Methyloferula stellata AR4: one gene and its partner. The protein of the gene in region 1 interacts with the protein of each later gene in a pairwise test. Links are inferred from orthologs where the notes say so. Each region holds a gene or a part of one and is shown on either strand. Other genes may lie near its edges.

The links.
Region 2: the proteins of leuS (region 1) and ligA interact in binary tests that used the Escherichia coli proteins (3 or more experiments, as listed by UniProt). The link is inferred for Methyloferula stellata AR4 from one-to-one orthologs.

The regions. Positions count from the first base shown.
Region 1 is NZ_ARWA01000001.1:660,162-669,463, forward strand. The notes cover bases 3,560-6,737. They hold leuS (leucine--tRNA ligase), read right to left. Parts: upstream 6,394-6,737; coding sequence 3,760-6,393; downstream 3,560-3,759. Other genes in these bases: lptE (LPS assembly lipoprotein LptE), read right to left, coding at 3,560-3,683; A3OQ_RS0103320 (YggS family pyridoxal phosphate-dependent enzyme), read left to right, coding at 6,580-6,737. Outside these bases: A3OQ_RS0103290 (HesA/MoeB/ThiF family protein), read left to right, coding at 1-740; A3OQ_RS0103295 (hypothetical protein), read left to right, coding at 1,025-1,633; holA (DNA polymerase III subunit delta), read right to left, coding at 2,107-3,129; more of lptE, read right to left, coding at 3,129-3,559; more of A3OQ_RS0103320, read left to right, coding at 6,738-7,242; A3OQ_RS21220 (hypothetical protein), read left to right, coding at 7,250-7,657; A3OQ_RS0103330 (SDR family oxidoreductase), read left to right, coding at 7,689-8,750; A3OQ_RS0103335 (DUF805 domain-containing protein), read left to right, coding at 8,940-9,302.
Region 2 is NZ_ARWA01000001.1:1,539,244-1,548,366, forward strand. Bases 4,256-7,254 are described here. They hold ligA (NAD-dependent DNA ligase LigA), read left to right. Parts: upstream 4,256-4,694; coding sequence 4,695-6,815; downstream 6,816-7,254. Other genes in these bases: A3OQ_RS0107545 (DMT family transporter), read left to right, coding at 4,256-4,726; A3OQ_RS0107555 (glutathione S-transferase family protein), read left to right, coding at 6,934-7,254. Also shown: lpxC (UDP-3-O-acyl-N-acetylglucosamine deacetylase), read left to right, coding at 1-907; A3OQ_RS0107535 (outer membrane protein assembly factor BamD), read left to right, coding at 1,120-2,010; DNA repair protein RecN, read left to right, coding at 2,129-3,793; more of A3OQ_RS0107545, read left to right, coding at 3,800-4,255; more of A3OQ_RS0107555, read left to right, coding at 7,255-7,638; A3OQ_RS21645 (hypothetical protein), read left to right, coding at 7,750-7,953; A3OQ_RS0107565 (hypothetical protein), read right to left, coding at 7,961-8,152; A3OQ_RS0107570 (BON domain-containing protein), read right to left, coding at 8,332-8,982. UniProt on the Escherichia coli protein: DNA ligase that catalyzes the formation of phosphodiester linkages between 5'-phosphoryl and 3'-hydroxyl groups in double-stranded DNA using NAD as a coenzyme and as the energy source for the reaction.

The DNA of each region.
Region 1 (9,302 bases):
TGCTCCGCGATGTCGGCGGCCCCGGCCAGCAAAAGCTGAAAAACGCCCGCGTTCTCATCGTGGGCGCGGGCGGGCTCGGTTCGCCGCTGATCCAATATCTCGCCGCAGCCGGTGTCGGCGAGATCGGCGTCGTCGATGACGACGAGGTCTCGCTCTCCAATCTGCAGCGCCAGGTTCTGCACGGCACGGGCGACATTGGCCGCGCCAAGGTCCTGAGCGCGGCGGATGCCGTCACCCGGCTGAACCCCAATGTGCGGTTCACATCGTTCAAGACCCGGCTCGATGCGACAAACGCGGCGGAGATTATCCGCGGCTTCGATCTCGTCGCCGACGGATCGGATAATTTCGAGACGCGCTATCTCACAGCCGACACGTGCTTTTATGAAAAGAAGCCGCTCGTGACGGCGGCCGTCGGAGCGTTTGATGGATCGCTCACGACCTTGCGGCCGTTTGAAAAATCCGCCAATGGCGAACCGAACCCGACCTATCGCTGTCTCTTCCCTGCGCCGCCGCCGCCCGGCACCGTGCCCGCCTGCGCCGAGGCCGGCGTGCTCGGCGCCCTGACCGGGCTGCTTGGCACGATGATGGCGCTGGAAGTCATCCGCGAGATCGTCGGCTTCGGCGAAGGGCTTGTCGGGCGGCTCGTGCTGGTCGATGCGCTATCGATGCGCTTCGAGACGCTCACCTATGGCTGGGACAAGGACAACCCGCTGAATGGGGCGGGGATGAAGGGCGGGTGACACAAGGCAAGCATTGTAAACAAGCTTGCCAGAGATAAAGTGACTGCCGCTCCTTCTCATGACATTGGCAGCAATTGGATGCGAAGCTATCCAAATAAGAGATGTTTGAGCCTCTTGTTGGCTTTTTTTGCTTTGGTAAGTTCGACTCAGCTATGGGCCGGTCAGCAAACCGAAAACCAGCAGAGTGCACAAAATATAATACTGCACGCATCGACCGCTCCACCAGCCGTTTTGAGCAATCGTGGCAATGACGAAAAGGATGCAAACGACGAAGGAACCGAGTTTTGGCCTCCGATCCGTGGGGTACGGCTGAAAATAACGGACACCGCCCTCGCCATTTTCACTGCATTGCTTTTTTTCGCTACTCTAGGTGTCTCTGGCTTGCCACCCGAAAATTGGTGAGAGATGCTAGCGAGAGCAGCAAAACAGAGTTACGTGCTTACGTCTCGATCGCTGATAAGGGCGCCCTTTTTCTGCAATCCGAACTCAACAAACACACCATAAGCGTCTCAGTGGTGCTCGAAAATGCAGGGAAGACCCCCGGCAAAAATTTCTCTACATGGTTTGGAGGAGGCTTTTACCCATCGGAATCCGTGCCTTTTCCGGCCGAATCCAAGCGACTTAGTGAGCGAGTCAATAGCTCCATCATCGGGGCCGGAGCGACAGTAAATATTATTCCTGAGCCAATGATCCTTAATGACTTTGAGTTTCAAGAACTGATCCACGGCTCCAAAGCAATTTTCCTCTGGGGAGGTGCCGATTACACTGATGTGTTCGGACATCAGCAAAGTTTTTTCTTCCGAATGAAGATGACAGGCAAGCCCATTAATATTGGTAATGGAATGATCGGGTGGCATCTCACACCCCATCCCTTGGGTTACCAGATGAGCTAACAATAACGCGCATCACGCCCGCCACCCTTAGTCACTAATTTCCTTTCGGAATCAGGGCGTGATTGCCTCGCGGCAAGCTTGTGGCGTTTGGCTCAAAATACCGAGCTCATCACATTTCGCCATTCATCCAACGGCGGGCATTTTCGGCGAGGCGGATACGCTTTTGTCAATGATCGCTTCGCGACCGCCCAAGGCGGCGAGCCACGCAGATCAGTTTACGCAATCTGCGTAAACTTATCTGCGTTGCGATCATTGACCAAAGCGATCCGCTCGCCATGCTCGCCGCCAAGAGATGAATGGCCCATCGTGAATAACAATGAAGCACATGCCTCTCAACCGTCATGCGCGGTACCCGGATCAAGTCCGGGCATGATCCGCGCATCCAGGAACGCGGTTCGGCACAAGGTGCCACTACCTTTGTCAGCGGTGCTTGGATGGCCGGGTCAAGCCCGGCCATGACGGCTGTGCTCTACTCACGCCGCCTGCCGCGATGCGGCCAATGCCACCGCCCATAGCGCGCGCACGGCCACCACTTCCGCCAGACGCGGTTCGCGCCGCACCTTGCCGATCGCTTCCGCAAGGCCCGCGATCGCGCGCGCCAGCCGCGCCGAGGTCCAGTTCCGCATCTGGCGTTCCATCGCGGCGGCGCGCCCATAGGTGCTGCGCGCCTTCATCTCGCCGCCTGCCGTATCCGCATTCTCATATTCGAGCCGCGCGCGATGCAGGCTGATCGCGTGACGCAAGGCCATAGCCAGCAACATATTGGCATCGCCCCCTTCGCCGAAGACGCGCGCCGCCGTCTCCTCGACCGCTTTGAATTGCCCGTCGAAGGCGCCGTCGATCGCGTGATCGAAGACGAGCGCCGAGGCGTCGGAGACCACGGCCGCGATATGGGCGAGCCCGACATGGTCTTCGCCATGCGCATAGAGCAAAAGCTTATCGAGTTCCGATCGCGTCGTCAGCCTGTCCTGGCCGAGCAGCGACACGAGCAGGGTTTTGGCGCCGGCGTCGATCGCAAGCCCGGCCTTTGCGACTTCGCTGTCGATCAGATGCGCGACGTCCTTGGCCGAATCCGGATAGCATTCGATCGCGGCGGCATTCTTGTCGCGCTCGCACAGGCGGCGCAGCGGCGACTCGCGCTTGAGACCGCCCGCTTCGATCACGATGGTGCAGGCGTCGGGCGGCGTCGCCAGCAGCGGATCGAGCGCCGCGTCGAAGGCCTTGCCGCCCGCTTCGATCAGGACAGCTTTGCGGCCGCCGAAGAGCGGCAGCGTATAGGCTTCATCGGCGAGCCGCAGCGGATCGCCTGCGAGTTCGTCGCCGCTCAGCCGCGCCAGTTGAAACGGATCCTTGGGATCATCGACCGCCTGGCTCACGATGCGGTGTACGCGCTCGGAGATCAGGCCCGCGTCGGTTCCGAAGACGAGAAAGACGAACATATGCGCCGGAGGGCGCGCCAGAAAACGGTCGGCCTCGTAGCTCTTGACCGCGACCATCAGGACTTTGGAACGACGACCGGCGCAGGTGCCTGCGGTGGCGCCCCGGCTGCGAAAATGGCCGCGATCCGGGTGCGGATCTGATCGGCGAGCCGTTCCGCGTCGCGGATTTCCGCATCGCGCGCGGCGCGCACGCTGGCAAAGCGCTGGGTCGTGCGGTCATAGCTCGCAACGACTGTCGCCGAATCCTTGTAGATCGGCGGCCCGCCGGTCGCGTGCTCCAGGCGGAAATTTGCCGTAACAAGCACATTGGCGGCGCTCGCCTGGCCGGTGACCGTGTCGACCAAAGGCGTTTGCGTGCTTTCCGACAGGCTCACGAAAAGACGGTAGCGCGGCGGAACCCGCGAACCAGTTCCATTAAAGCCGAAGATCAGCTCATTTTCCAGATAATGGCCGAGCCGGTCGCCGATCGGCTCGATGGAAACGGCCTGCATTTCGGTGGCGACGCTGCCGCCGCCATCTGCCAAAGGCCCGTAAAGCGGCTGGATGCAGCCGGCGAGCGGCGCAGCCAACAGAAACAGGCCGAAAGCCCATAGGGCTTTTTTGGAGCGCATCGGATTCATCCGAAACCCGCATCGCTGGCGATCTATCGCGACAGCGAGATCGCGAGGTACTTTTCGGTCCGATGCTCTAGCCGACGACATTCACGATCCTTTGCGGGACGATGATGATTTTCTTCACCGGACGGCCCTCCAGGGCCTTTTGCACAAAATCGAGCGCCAGGACGGCGGACTCGATCGCCGCCTGATCGGCGGTGCGGTCGATCACGAGATCGCCGCGCTTCTTACCATTCACCTGCACGGGCAGGCTTATCACATCTTCGACGACAAGGGCAGGCTCGGCAATGGGCCAGGCCGTCTCGGCAACCAGCACCTTATGACCGAGCCGCGCCCAGCATTCCTCGGCGAGATGCGGCATCATCGGCGCAAAAAGCTGGACCATGATGTCGCCCGCCTCCCTGAAGGCAAATCTTAGATCGTCTGAAATCTCAGGTGTTTCAACCGCGCCGACGGCGGCCGAGACCTTATTGGCGAGATCGTGGACCTGAGCGATCGCGCGATTGAACCGCAACCGGTCCAAATCCTCGCCGACCTTGATTAAGGCCCCGTGAACCGCCTTGCGAAGCTCCATCGCGGGGGGAGAAAACACCGTGGGCTTGGGTATATCCGGGGCCGAGGCCAGCTCCGCCAGTTCGCCGGTGAGCCGCCATAGCCGCTGCAGGAATTTCGAAACGTTCTGAGCACCTTCCTGGGTCCAGATCACATCGCGCTCGGGCGGCGAATCGCTGAGCATGAACCAGCGCGCGGTATCGGCCCCGAAACTTTCGATGATCTCGTCCGGGTCGACGACGTTCTTTTTCGACTTCGACATTTTCTCGATCGGGCCGATCTCGACTTCGGCGCCATTATTGTCGAGCCTGAAGGCCTTGCGCCCCTCCGGCGTCTGCTCGATCCGCACATCGGCGGGCGCGACCCAGGCGCCGTCCAGGCCCTTATAGGTTTCGTGAACCACCATGCCCTGCGTGAAGAGGCCGGTGAAAGGCTCCTTCAACTCGTCGGCATGATTGGTCATCCGCATCGCGCGGGTGAAGAAACGCGCATAGAGCAGATGCAAAATCGCGTGTTCGATGCCGCCTATATATTGATCGACCGGCATCCAGCGGGAAACCGCCGCGGCATCCGTCGGCTCGGCTTGGTCCTTCGGGTCGGTGAAGCGCAGAAAATACCAGGACGAATCGACGAAAGTATCCATCGTGTCGGTTTCGCGCCGGGCCGGACCGCCGCAGATCGGGCAGGCGACATGTTTCCAAGTCGGATGCCGGTCGAGCGGATTGCCGGGCTGATCGAAAGTGACATCCTTCGGCAATTCGACCGGCAGATCCTTTTCAGGTACCGGGACAACCCCGCAGGATTCGCAATGGATGATCGGGATCGGGCAGCCCCAATAGCGCTGCCGCGAAATGCCCCAATCGCGCAGGCGGAAGTTGATCTGGCGCTTCGCAATGGGGCGGCCATCGAACACCGCCGCCTCGAGCCGTTTCGCAACTTCTTCCTTGGCCTCGGGAATCGAAAGCCCATCGAGAAAGCGGGAATGAAAGAGCGTGCCTTCGCCGTCATAGGCCTGCGTCGTGATGACGAAACTCGCGGGATCGGCGCCGGGCGGCAGGATCACCGGCTGATTGCCGAGCCCGTAAGTATTGGCGAAATCGAGGTCGCGCTGGTCATGCGCGGGACAGCCGAAAATGGCGCCCGTGCCATAATCCATGAGCACGAAATTCGCGACATAGACCGGCAGGCCCCAGTTGTCATCGAAAGGATGGCGGACCTTCAGCCCCGTGTCATAGCCCTTCTTTTCGGCCGTCTCGATCGCCGCCACCGACGTGCCGCGATGGCTGCACTCGATGATGAAATCCTTCAGCGCCGGATCACTCTCGGCAAGCTTCTGCGCCAGCGGATGATCCGGCGCGATCGCCAGAAACTTGGCACCGAAAAGCGTGTCCGGCCGTGTGGTGTAGACTTCGAGTTCCCGCGTATCGACAGCCGGGCCCGGCACGAGCTCGAAGCGCACCAGCAAGCCTTCGGAGCGGCCAATCCAGTTCTTCTGCATCAGCCGGACTTTTTCCGGCCAATGCTCGAGCGTATCGAGCCCGGCGAGCAAATCATCCGCTTGCGCCGCGATCTTCAAGAACCATTGCGTCAGCTCGCGCTGTTCGACGAGCGCGCCGGAACGCCAGCCGCGTCCGTCGATCACTTGCTCATTGGCAAGCACGGTATGATCGACCGGGTCCCAATTGACCTTCGCCTGTTTGCGATCGACAAGCCCCGCGGCCAGAAAATCCAGAAACAATTTCTGCTGATGCTTGTAATAGGACGGATCGCAGGTCGCGATTTCCCGCGTCCAATCGATGGAAAGCCCCATCGATTTCAACTGCGTCCGCATGGTCGCAATATTCGCATAGGTCCAATCGGCCGGATGGCTCTTGTTCTGCATCGCCGCGTTTTCGGCAGGCATGCCGAAGGCGTCCCAGCCCATCGGATGCAGCACCATGAAACCCTTGGCGCGCTTATAACGGGCGATGACGTCGCCCATGGCATAATTGCGCACGTGCCCCATATGGATGCGGCCGGACGGATAGGGAAACATTTCAAGGACGTAGTATTTTGGCCGCGCTGCATCGGTGCCGGTCAGAAAGGTGCCGGCCTCATCCCAAAACTTTTGCCATTTGGGTTCCGCTTCGCGGGCGTTGTAGCGCTCCGATTCCATGTTTAAGTGTCGATTCTTAGATGGGAAATGCCAGATTGAACCGGGTAAACAGCATCATTCGGCCGAGGGGTCAAATGTTTCGCGGCGGCGCAATATTACCTGGAATTCCGGCCGCCCTCATGCTGAGGAAGCCGCGAAGCGGCTGTCTCGAAGCGCGAGGGCGTAGCAGCCTGAAGGAGCTGAGACTTGAGCAATAGCGCCGCCCAATTGGCAGAGGTGCGGGAGCGGCTTGCCCGCGCCGCCCGGGACACCGGCCGTGATCCGGCCGAAATCACCCTCGTCTGCGTCTCCAAAACCTTCGGCCCGGAGGATATAAGGCCTGTGCTCGCTTCGGGGGAGCGGCATTTCGGCGAAAACCGCGTCCAGGAGGCGGAGGAGAAATGGCCCGCGCTCCGGACGGACTATCCTGATCTCGAGCTTCACCTGATCGGCCCCCTGCAATCGAACAAAGCGCGGGAGGCGGTCGCCCTCTTCGACGTGATCGAGACGGTCGACCGGGAGAAGATCGCCGAAGCTCTGGCAAAGGAAATCAAGCGCACGGGCAAGCATCCGAAGCTCTATGTCCAGGTGAACACCGGCGCCGAACCGCAAAAGGCCGGAATCCTGCCGGAAGACGCCGACGCTTTCATCAAAACCTGCCGCGAGACCTATGGGCTCGAAATCTCAGGTTTGATGTGCATCCCGCCGGTCGACGACCAGGCCTCGCCGCATTTCGCTTTGCTGAATAAGATCGCCGCGCGCAATGGGATCAAGATTATGTCGATGGGCATGAGCTCGGATTTCGAGCTCGCGATCCAGCTGGGTGCTACTCACGTGCGGGTCGGGACCGCGATTTTCGGGAAGAGGTAAAGCACCCATGCGCTGCACGGTTTTATTCATTGGCATATCTACTTTATGCGCGGCTCTTTTGAAGGCAGGGCTTGATGTCGCAATAGCGTCGCCACAACTGCAAACGCCTGTCTGGCCCGACAAGGATTATCCGCCACTCGTATCAGCGAACAGATTATTTGAAGCTGTCCACCAAGCCTGTCCGCAACAGGGCTGGAATGAGCATTTGCTTTCGCACACCGAGGAAGGTCCATGGAATCGTGTGGCCGATAGCCTCACACCGGCCGAGAACGCGGCCATCGAAAAGGCTCAGGAGCAATGCGACGCAGGCCTGTCTTGCCCGGCGGATACGAGGTTCGGCATGGAAGTGGAGATGGGCTACCTTCACGAACTTGTGCAAGCCATCTGTTCGCAGAGAGCGTCACCCGACTGGTAAGATCACCGCGCAATAAAAATAGGAGATCATTATGACCGATACGGTCTTGATCGCCGGCGCGAGCGGCATCGTCGGCAGCGCCGCGGCTGAGGTCTTCAGTCAAGAAGGCTGGAGCGTGCTAGGCCTTGCCCGCAAACCCATCGCGCAACAAGGCGTGACGCCGGTCGCCGCCGATCTGCTCGATCCGGCATCGCTTCAGGCCGCAGTCGCCGGATTGAAACCCACCCAAGTCATCCTGTCGAGTTGGCTGCGGCAGGCGACGGAGGCGGAGAATATCCGCGTCAATTCAGCCATGGTGCGCAATATCCTCGACGCGCTTCGGCCGGCACAATCGGTGCGCCATGTCGCCCTCGTCACCGGGCTCAAACATTATCTCGGGCCGTTCGAGGCCTATGGCAAAGGCACGTTGCCGCAAACGCCTTTCCGGGAAGATCAAGCCCGGCTCGACATCGAGAATTTCTACTATGCGCAGGAAGACGAAGTCTTCGCCGCGGCGGCGCGCGACGGTTTCGCTTGGGGCGTTCACCGGCCGCATACGATCATCGGCAAGGCCGTCGGCAATGCGATGAATATGGGCACGACGCTCGCCGTCTATGCGACGATTTGCAGAGAGACCGGCCGGGCCGTCCGATTCCCAGGAAGCGCGACGCAATGGAACAGCCTCACCGATATGACCGATGCGCATTTGCTCGCTCGGCATTTGCTTTGGGCGATGACGACACCGGCCGCCGCCAATGAGGCCTTCAATGTCGTCAATGGCGATGTCTTTCGCTGGAAATGGATGTGGCCCCGATTGGCCCATTGGTTCGGCATAGAAGCGGAAGAGTTCGACGGCGTGGTTCGTCCGCTCGAGCAGCAAATGGCCGATGATGCGCCCATTTGGCGCGATATCGCGACACGTCATCATTTGGTTGAACCGGATATAGACCGGCTCATCTCGGCGTGGCATACGGACGCCGATCTCGGCCGTCCGATCGAAGTCGTCACCGACATGACGAAGAGCCGGAAATTGGGATTCGCTCTCTACCAGCCGACTGATGAGGCCTTCTTCGCCTTGTTCGACCAGTTGCGGCGCGAACGGCTGATTCCCTGAGCAGGGTAGAGGATGCAAGCCTCTCGAAGAATGGCCAAGAGCGCGACCGCCCTCGTCCTTCGAGACGGCGGCTTCGCCGCCTCCTCAGGATGAGGGCTTTCTTGCCATATTACATTCCGCCGAGGTTGGTTGCCGCCATTCGGCGCCGCACATAAAGTCTCCATGGCTTCAATGTGAATCGGGCCAGTCTTGGACCTCATCCCAATCCTCTTCAGCATCACCGGCCGCCTGGACCGCGGCCGGTTTTGGCGCGCGGTGCTCGTCTCCATCTGCGCCTGGATCCTCATCTTCCTCGTCGCGGCCGGCATTGCCTTTATCTTCGGCGCTCAGCGGGCCGTTCTCAATGCCGGGATTCTGCCGCTGCTCGTCAGCACCCCCATCGGCATAAGGCGGCTGCACGATCGCGACAAAAGCGGCCGATGGCTCGTCGTCTTTTATGGACTGCCGCTGCTTTTTGGGTACATCGCGGATACGACCGATATCGGCGTCGAATTCCTTCTGTCGCTCGCGAGCACAGCGATTGCGATCTGGGGATTCATAGAGCTCGGCTGC
Region 2 (9,123 bases), 880 kb from region 1 along the record:
CTCAGGGATCGGCGTTCACTCCAATATTCCGGTGCGCATCGCACTCAATCCCGCCGAAGCCTATACAGGCATCGTTTTCCGTCGCACAGGCCTGCCGAATGCCTCGAGCCGTGCGATCGAAGCCGATTGGTCGCGCGTGACCATGACCGAACTTTGCACCGTAATTGGCGACGGGTCTCAAGCGAGCATTGCGACCATCGAACATCTGATGGCTGCCTTCTCCGGCCTTGGCCTCGACAATGTCGTCGTCGAAATCGACGGACCCGAGGTGCCGATCCTCGACGGATCCGCTGCGGCCTTTGTCGAAGCGATCGATGCTGTCGGTCTCGTGAGTCTCGACGCGCCGCGCCGCTATTTGAAAGTTTTGAAGCCCGTCCGGGTCGAACGCGGCCGTTCCTTTTGCGAACTGCTGCCCAGCGATCGCGGGCTGACGCTCGATATCGAGATCGACTTTGCTTGCGGCGCGATCGGGCGCCAGAAAAAAGTGATGGATATTGCGCCCGGCGCCTTCCGGCGCGATCTGGCGCGGGCGCGCACCTTCGGGTTCCTGAGCGATGTGGAACGGCTCTGGAAGGCCGGTTTCGCGCTTGGCGCCTCGCTCGAAAATACAGTGGCGCTGCATGACGAAATGGTGCTGAACCCTGAGGGGCTGCGGTTTTCCGACGAATTCGTGCGCCATAAAATGCTCGATGCGCTGGGCGATCTCGCCCTTGCCGGATCACCCATTCTCGGCAGGTTCAAGTCCTATTGCGGCGGCCATGCGATGAATGTCGCGGCATTGGAAGCGCTCTTTTCAGATGCGACGGCCTATGCGGTGGTCGAGGCGCCGGTGCTGCGCCGTCAGCCCATGCACGCGGATCTGGGGGCAAGTCTTGTCCCCGCCGCTTTCGCGCCGGATCGCAACTAGCAGCCGGCAGCCGCTGATTTGACCGTGATCGACGGGCGCCGGGCTCGAACCGGCAATCGGTTGGATAAAAAAGATCGCAATGGGCAGCGCTTGAAACCTGGCTTGCCACATTAATGCCGTTTCTTGGCCCGACCACTGCTCACTCGCGCAAAGCGGCGATTTCCGTTATCCTGCCGAAAATCGATTGGCTTTGTATTTTGAGTAGAGATCGAATGTTTTTCACGCGCCGGCTTCCTGCTTCCCTGCTCCTGCGTTTCGCGGGCGTGGGTCTTTTAGCTCTGTCGGCCGCGGGATGTTCGACCCTCGAACATATAGGCGACTTCGACCCGACGAGTCTGTGGGGCAAGGATAAATACGAAACCAAGATTGTTCCGGACCAGCCGGCCGACACGCTCTACAATCAGGGCCTCGCCCGTCTGCATAACAGGGATTACGAGGCGGCCGGCAAGAAGTTCTCCGACCTCGAAAAGCAATATCCCTATACGCAATGGCAGTCGAAGGCGCTGCTGATGAACACGTTCAGCCTCTATCAAAACGGCAGTTACGACGATGCGATCGGCTCGGCGCAACGCTATATCGGGCTGTTTCCGTCAACCCCCGACACGCCCTATGTCTATTATCTCGAGGCTATGTCCTACTATAACCAGATCCCGGACATATCCCACGATCAGGATCGCGCCCAGAAGGCCTCGGTCGTATTCGCGCAGATCGTCGAAAAATTTCCGAAATCCGAATATGCCGAAGACGCTCGTTACAAATTGCAGGTCACGCGCGATCAGCTCGCCGGCAAGGAAATGTCGGTCGGCCGCTTCTATTTGAACCAGCATAATTATACCGGGGCGGTCAATCGCTTCCAGGAAGTGCTTCGCAAATATCAAAACACGCGACACGCGGAGGAAGCGCTCGAACGCCTGACCGAAGCCTATCTCGCCTTGGGCCTCACCAATGAGGCGCAGACGGCGGCCGCCGTGCTCGGGCATAATTTTCCGAACTCGCCCTGGTACAAGGATGCTTACGCGCTTCTGCAGGGCGGCGGTCTCGAGCCGCACGAAGACGAGGGCTCGTGGATTTCGAAGACCTTCAAGAAGATCAAACTCGGCTGAACCGAAGAAACAGCCTTCCGTCCTGCCCTAAAATGTTCTAGTTTTGTACCGGTCGAGGCTTGCCGAATCGGCCGAGGCTGCGTTTTGACCGGAAACCCATCGAGGGCTTTTCGACTCCATGCTCGTTCAGCTCTCCATCAGGGACATTGTCCTGATCGATAGGCTCGATCTCGAACTCGGGATCGGGCTCACCATCCTCACCGGCGAGACGGGCGCCGGCAAATCGATTCTGCTCGATGCGTTTTCGCTTGCTTTGGGGGCGCGCGGCGACGGCACTCTCGTCCGGCAGGGCGAGGCGCAAGGTCAGGTGACGGCCGTCTTCGATCTCCCGGTGCTGCATCCTTCCCTCGCGGCGGCTCGCGCGCAGGACATCGAAACCGATGGCGAACTGATTTTGCGGCGCGTGCAAATGGCAGATGGGCGTACCCGTGCCTTCGTCAACGATCAGCCGGTGAGCCTCCAGACCTTGCGCCTCATCGCGCGTGAGCTCGTCGAAATCCACGGGCAGCATGACGACCGCGCGCTGGTCAATCCCAATACGCACCGCAATCTGATCGACGCCTTCGGCGGCCTTGGCGCCGAGCTTTCTGCGGTGCGCGCCGCGCATGCGGCGCTTCAAACGGCCCGCGCCGATCTCGCGCGCGAACAGGAAGCGGTCGAGAAAGTCCGCAAGGAGGTCGATTATCTTCGCCATGCCGACGCGGAACTCGGTAAGCTTGCCCCCAATATCGGCGAGGAAACGAGCCTGGCCGATCGCCGCGGCGTCATGATGCAGGCCGAGAAAGTCACGTCTGAAATCCGCGACGCCTATGAAGCTGTCGCGGGGCAGGGCTCGCCGGTTCCGGTGCTGGCCTCGGTTCTGCGGCGTCTCGACCGGCGGCGGCAACAGGCCCCGGATTTGATTTCTCCCTCTCTGCAAGCGCTTGACGCAGCGCTGAATGCGCTCGATCTGGCGGGCACCGCGCTCGATCAGGCCTTGCGGGATGCGCAGTTCGATCCGCGCGAACTCGAAGAAGTCGAGGATCGGCTTTTTGCCTTGCGGGGCGCAAGCCGCAAATATGGCGTGCCGGTCGATGAGCTTCCGGCGCTTGCCGAAAAGATCGCGGGCGATCTCGCAACGCTGGATGCCGGCGAGACGCGCCTCGTCCATCTGGAAAAAGCCGTGCGCGCCGCCGAGGCCGCCTATGCGAAGGCTGCCGAGAGTCTCTCCACCGGCCGCAAGAAAGCCGCGCGCGATCTCGACAAGGCGGTGACCGGCGAACTCGCGCCGCTGAAGCTCGAAAGCGCCCGTTTCCTCACCCAGATGCGCACCGAAGGCCATGGGCCCGACGGAACCGATCAGGTGGAATTCTGGGTCGAGACCAATCCCGGCAGCCGCCCCGGTCCTTTGATGAAAGTCGCCTCCGGCGGCGAGCTTGCGCGCTTCATGTTGGCCTTGAAAGTGGTGCTGGCCGATCGCGGTTCGGCACCGACGCTCGTCTTCGACGAAATCGATACGGGTGTCGGCGGCGCCGTCGCCGATGCCATAGGCCAGCGCCTTGCACGGCTTGCCTCGCGCGTTCAAGTGCTGGCGGTCACCCATGCGCCGCAAGTGGCCGCCCGCGCGGCCGGACATTTCCGCATTGCCAAGGATATGATCGAGAAGGGCCGCCGGGTCGCAACGCGCGTAACGAGTCTTGCCGATGCGGCGCGGCGCGAGGAGATCGCCCGCATGCTGGCGGGCGCTACCATCACGGATGAAGCGCGCGCCGCGGCCGGTCGCCTGTTGGAAGGAGCGGGGTGAAGGCCGATGAATCCGCTTATCGCAGCTTTGGTCCTGTTTGCCGCCCTTCTCCACGCCGCGTGGAATGCCATGCTGCGTGGCGGCAGCAACCGGCTGTGGTCGATGACGGTCATCAGCATCGGCCTTGGCGGCACCTCGCTTTTGGCGCTGCCTTTTCTGCCATCGCCAGCCGCTGCGAGTTGGCCTTATCTCATAGCGTCAGGACTCATCCATATCGGCTATAATTTGAGTCTCGTCCGGCAATATAGAACGGGCGATCTCGGGGAAGCCTATCCGATCGCGCGCGGCGCTTCGCCCTTGCTGATCATGCTGGGCGCGGCCGCCTTCGCGGGGGAAGAGCTGACCGGCTTCTCGCTGATTGCCATCATGCTTATTTCGCTTGGCATCATCGGCATGGCTTTTCACGGCCAGCGGATGAAACGTGAGAACCTAACCGCGGCGCTGACCACCGGCGTTTTCATCGCGCTTTATTCGGTCATCGACGGCATGGGCGTGCGGATGGCCGGCGATCCGTTCGCTTACATTGCCTGGATGTCGTCGTTCTTTCTTTTGATGCCGGTTTATTTCGTGGCCATGCGTGGCGGAGGAGCTTTGGTCGCGCCGCTCAAAGCTTGGGCTGTGGCCCTAACGGGCGGGGTGGTCGCCCTCGTCGCTTACGGTATCGTGATCTATGCGATGCAGCACAGCCCGATGGGCATCGTCTCGGCCTTGCGGGAGACCAGCGTCGTCTTTGCGACTTTGCTCGGCTGGTTTTTCTTAGGCGAACCGCTGAGCTGGCGGCGGCTGGCGGCTTGCCTTGTGATCACAACCGGGACCGCGGGTCTCGGTTTTAGCCGAGAGACGGGCAGGAACACGGTTTCCCGGACTTCTCCATATGCGGCTTCTGCGTTAATTGTCTCGCGTGAAAAAGCCAAAGTCTTCCGCGCCTTCTGAGGCCCCTCAACGCGCCGGTCTCGCCGCCGCCCGCGCGGAGCATGCGCGGTTGCAGGCGGAAATCGCGGCGCATGACCAGAGCTATTACGCCGAGGATGCGCCGACGGTCTCCGACGCCGAATATGATGCATTGCGTCGCCGCTATGAGGCGCTGGAGGCGCAATTTCCCGATCTGGTGACGCCCGACTCGCTGACGCAAAAGGTCGGCGTGGCTCCGTCGGAGAAATTCGCCAAGGTCCGGCATAAAGTACCGATGCTGTCGCTCGGCAATGTGTTTTCCGATGCCGAGGTCGAGGATTTTGTCGCGCGCGTGCGGCGGTTCCTCGGGCTTCCGGCAGAGGCGCCTCTGGCGATCACGGCCGAACCCAAGATCGACGGGCTCTCCTGTTCCTTGCGTTTCGAAGATGGCGCGCTGGTACAGGCGGCGACGCGCGGCGACGGGTTCGAAGGCGAGGATGTCACCGCCAATGTCCGCACCATAGGCGAGATCCCGCATCATTTGAAAGACAAGCCTCCGGCCATTTTCGAAGTCCGCGGCGAAGTCTATATGACGCACGCGGATTTCGCCGCCCTCAACCGGCGCCAGGCCGAGGCGGGAAAGCCCGTCTTCGCCAATCCGCGCAATGCGGCTGCGGGCTCCTTGCGCCAGCTCGACCCGGCGATTACCGCGCAAAGGCCGTTGCATTTTTTCGCCTATGCCTGGGGCGAGGCGAGCGCTCTTCCTGCCGATACGCAAATGGGCATGGTGCGGGCCTTCAAACATTATGGCCTGCCGGTCAACCCTCTGATGGTGCTGTGTCATTCGGCTGAGGATTTGCTTGCGCATTACCGCGCGATCGAAGAACAGCGCGCCACGCTCGGCTATGACATCGACGGGGTGGTCTATAAGGTCGACAGTCTCGCGCTGCAAAACAGGCTCGGCTTCGTGTCGCGTTCGCCGCGCTGGGCGACGGCGCACAAGTTCCCGGCTGAAAAAGCAACGACGATTCTGCACGATATCGAGATCCAGGTCGGCCGGACGGGCGCGCTCACGCCTGTCGCGCGGCTGGAGCCGATTACGGTCGGCGGCGTCGTCGTCTCCAATGCGACCTTGCACAATGAAGACGAGATCGCGCGCAAGGATATACGTATCGGCGATACGGTCATCATCCAGCGCGCCGGCGATGTGATCCCGCAGGTCCTGGGGCCTGTGCTCGAGAAGCGCCCGGCGCATTCCCATCCTTACAAATTTCCCGAGATCTGCCCTGTCTGCGGCTCGGCCGCGATCCGCGAAATCGACGAGAAGACCGGCGTCGCCGATGTCGTGCGCCGCTGCACCGGCAGTCTCATCTGTCCGGCGCAGGCGGTCGAGAAGCTGAAACATTTCGCCTCGCGCCTGGCTTTCGATATCGAGGGCCTGGGCGACAAGCAGATCGAACAATTCTATCACGATGGTCTCATCATGACGCCGCCCGATATTTTCACGCTCGAGGCGCGCGATAAGCGCAGTCTCAAGAAGCTGAAGGATCGCGAAGGCTATGGCGAAACGTCGGTGCGCAACCTCTTCGCCGCGATCGATGCGCGCCGCAACGTGCCGCTCAACCGTTTCATCTACGCGCTCGGCATAAGGCATATAGGCGAGACCAATGCGAGGCGGCTCGCGCGGCACTTCGGGTCCTTCGATGCGCTTCGCGAGGTGGCTCGCCACGCGGAGCTTGGATCCGAAGCGCGCAGCGAGATCGAAAATATCGAGGGTCTCGGCGGGGTCGTCGCCGAAGCGCTCGCCGATTTCTTCGGTGAAAAGCACAATGAAACGGTGCTCGATGCGCTTCTCAAGGAGGTGACGCCGCAGCCCATGGAAGCTGTTGCGAGCGCCAGTCCTGTCGCCGGGAAGACGGTGGTCTTCACCGGCGCGCTCGAACAGATGACGCGCGATGAAGCCAAGGCGCAGGCCGAAAGATTGGGCGCCAAGGTCGCGGGCTCGGTGTCGAAGAAAACCGACCTCGTCGTGGCGGGGCCGGGCGCCGGTTCCAAGCTCGCCAAGGCGGAAGAATATGGCATCGAGACGATCAGCGAGGCCGACTGGTTGAAGCTCATCGGCGAAGGCTAGATGACGCGCCCGCCGCGGTTACAGCGGTAACGCTTGCGACATTTTCCCGAAATTTCAGATCCCTAGCGTCGCTCCGCATCCCGGTAAAGGTTGTGCCCGGGCGATGAGGATGATGCCGATGAACAGGTTCAAACTTTACCATTGCCCGGGTATGCGAAGCGCGCGCGTGAAATGGCTGCTGCATGAAATCGGCGAAGCCGATTTCAATACCGAAATCATCTCGATAGCCGATGCCGAACAGTATACAGACAGATATCTCGAAATTAATCCGAACCACTGCGTGCCGACTTTGGAGATTTACGCGCCGGAGGGAGACTTCATTCGCATTAGCGAGAGCGGCGCGATCATCGTCCTTCTCGCGGACTTGTTCCCAGAGGAGCGCTTGGCACCGCCGCCCAATGACCCGCGCAAGCGGGCGGATTACATGCACATGATCCATTTTTGCGGAGCGTCAATGGATATGATGCTTTGGCAGATACGCATTCACGAACATGTTCTGCCGCATCGTGAACGCGACTTCCGGACCGTCGAACGATATCGCAGGAAATTCCGTAATGAAGTGGAACCGCAATTGATCCGGCGGCTGCAAGACGATGGATTTGCGAGCGGGCCCAAGTTTTCCGCAGCCGATTGCATGCTTGGCTTTAGCATCAGATGGGCGAGGGCCTATCAGCTCTGCTTAGATCCGGTTTTTGAAGATTACATGTCGAGGATGGAGGCGCGGTCCGCCTATGGGATGGCCTTCGCGGATTTGGCCAATCTGAAGGAGCGCTCCCTGGAAATTCCGCAGAATGCGGCCGTCGTCGAGCTGTTCACGGGTTGACCCTGTGGGAGGTGCAGAAGGCGTCGCGATGATCGGCGCAGGGGTAGGTTTCGGCCGTGCGAGACCTACATATAAAGCGGCGCCGATGTGGCGCGCTCGAGGACCTTCGACATGCCGGGCCGGAAATCAAAGCAAAGCGATCCAGCGGATCGGAATGCGTCGGCGAAACAGGCGGCGGGCCCGTCTGCCGCGACGGCATCGGTTGCCGAAGACGATGAGCTCAAGGCCGAGCAGGACGAGCTTCTGACCGAAGCGCTGAAGGAAAGCTTTCCCGCGAGCGATCCGATCTCATCCCTGCGTTTCACGTTGCCGTGAAACGGCATTAGTCGACCCTGAAAGTCTCGCGCAACCACGCCACAAGGCGGGCTTGATCGCTGAGAATCTCGAGTTCGGGCTCCGGCACGCGACGAAACCCGTGTTTCTCAAGCAGATCGGCCATCCGCAATCCGCGGTTAGCCGGATTGATGACGGCCATGGTCTTCGTTGCGATCTCGATCGCAAGCGTACGAGACATTGGCTTGGCGCTCTGTGGCATCTTTTGTCCGTTGGTCGCAGCGCCCGGCCCGCTGCGCGCTTCGGACTAAGCGTCTCGCTCAACTTTATGCAAGAGGCAAGAGGCAACTTCTGCCGCTAGGCGCCAGCATGAAAGCGGGCACACTAACGGCGAGAGATACAGGCTTTGAAGCTTTCGCCTTACACGACCGCGATGTCGTTTTCGACATCGGTGACGCCGGCGGCGGTCCAAGCGGTCGCCGCGGCGACTTGCCGGTCATGCAGAGACGGCGCAGTGCCGCTCAGGCGAACCTTTCCGCCTTGCGCGCTGACATTGATTGTCCGCGGATCGAAGAACCAGGACCGATGCAGCGCATGCATGATGTCGTCGCTGAGATTCTCCGTGTTGACGCGCGGTTTGATGGTGATCTGATTGGATACGCCGACAACGCCATAGAGACGATGCACGTCTTGTTCGGCGGCCAGCTTTTGATAATGCCAATCGACTTCGCCGGTTAAAGTCACCCAGCCTTGCTCGACATTGACCTTGACGGTGTCGCGCGGCACGGACACGTCCCAGCCAAGACGGTCGACCGCAGCGGCTGCGATTTCATCATCGCCGCGCTTCACATCCATGGGCAGTTTGACGTCGAGTTCCATGGCCACGGCCTTGACGCCCTTGACGCGAAGGACGGCCATCTCGACATTATGTTTTTCGGCATAGCTTTCGACATGGCCCGTCAAAGTGACCACGCCGGCATTTGCCGTGACGCCGATATGAGCGGCGTTCACGCTTGGCTCCCAACTCAATTCGGCAAGAACGGCCTGTTGCAGATGATGATCGTCTGACATGGAACCCTCCCAAGTGATCAACCAATAAGGAACCGCGGGCCGTTGCGGCCGCGTAAACAGTTCTGCTTGGCAATAACTATCTCGGGCGCGCGCAGCCTTGTTCCAGATCAAGCACGCGATGAATCGCGGATGGTTTGACGG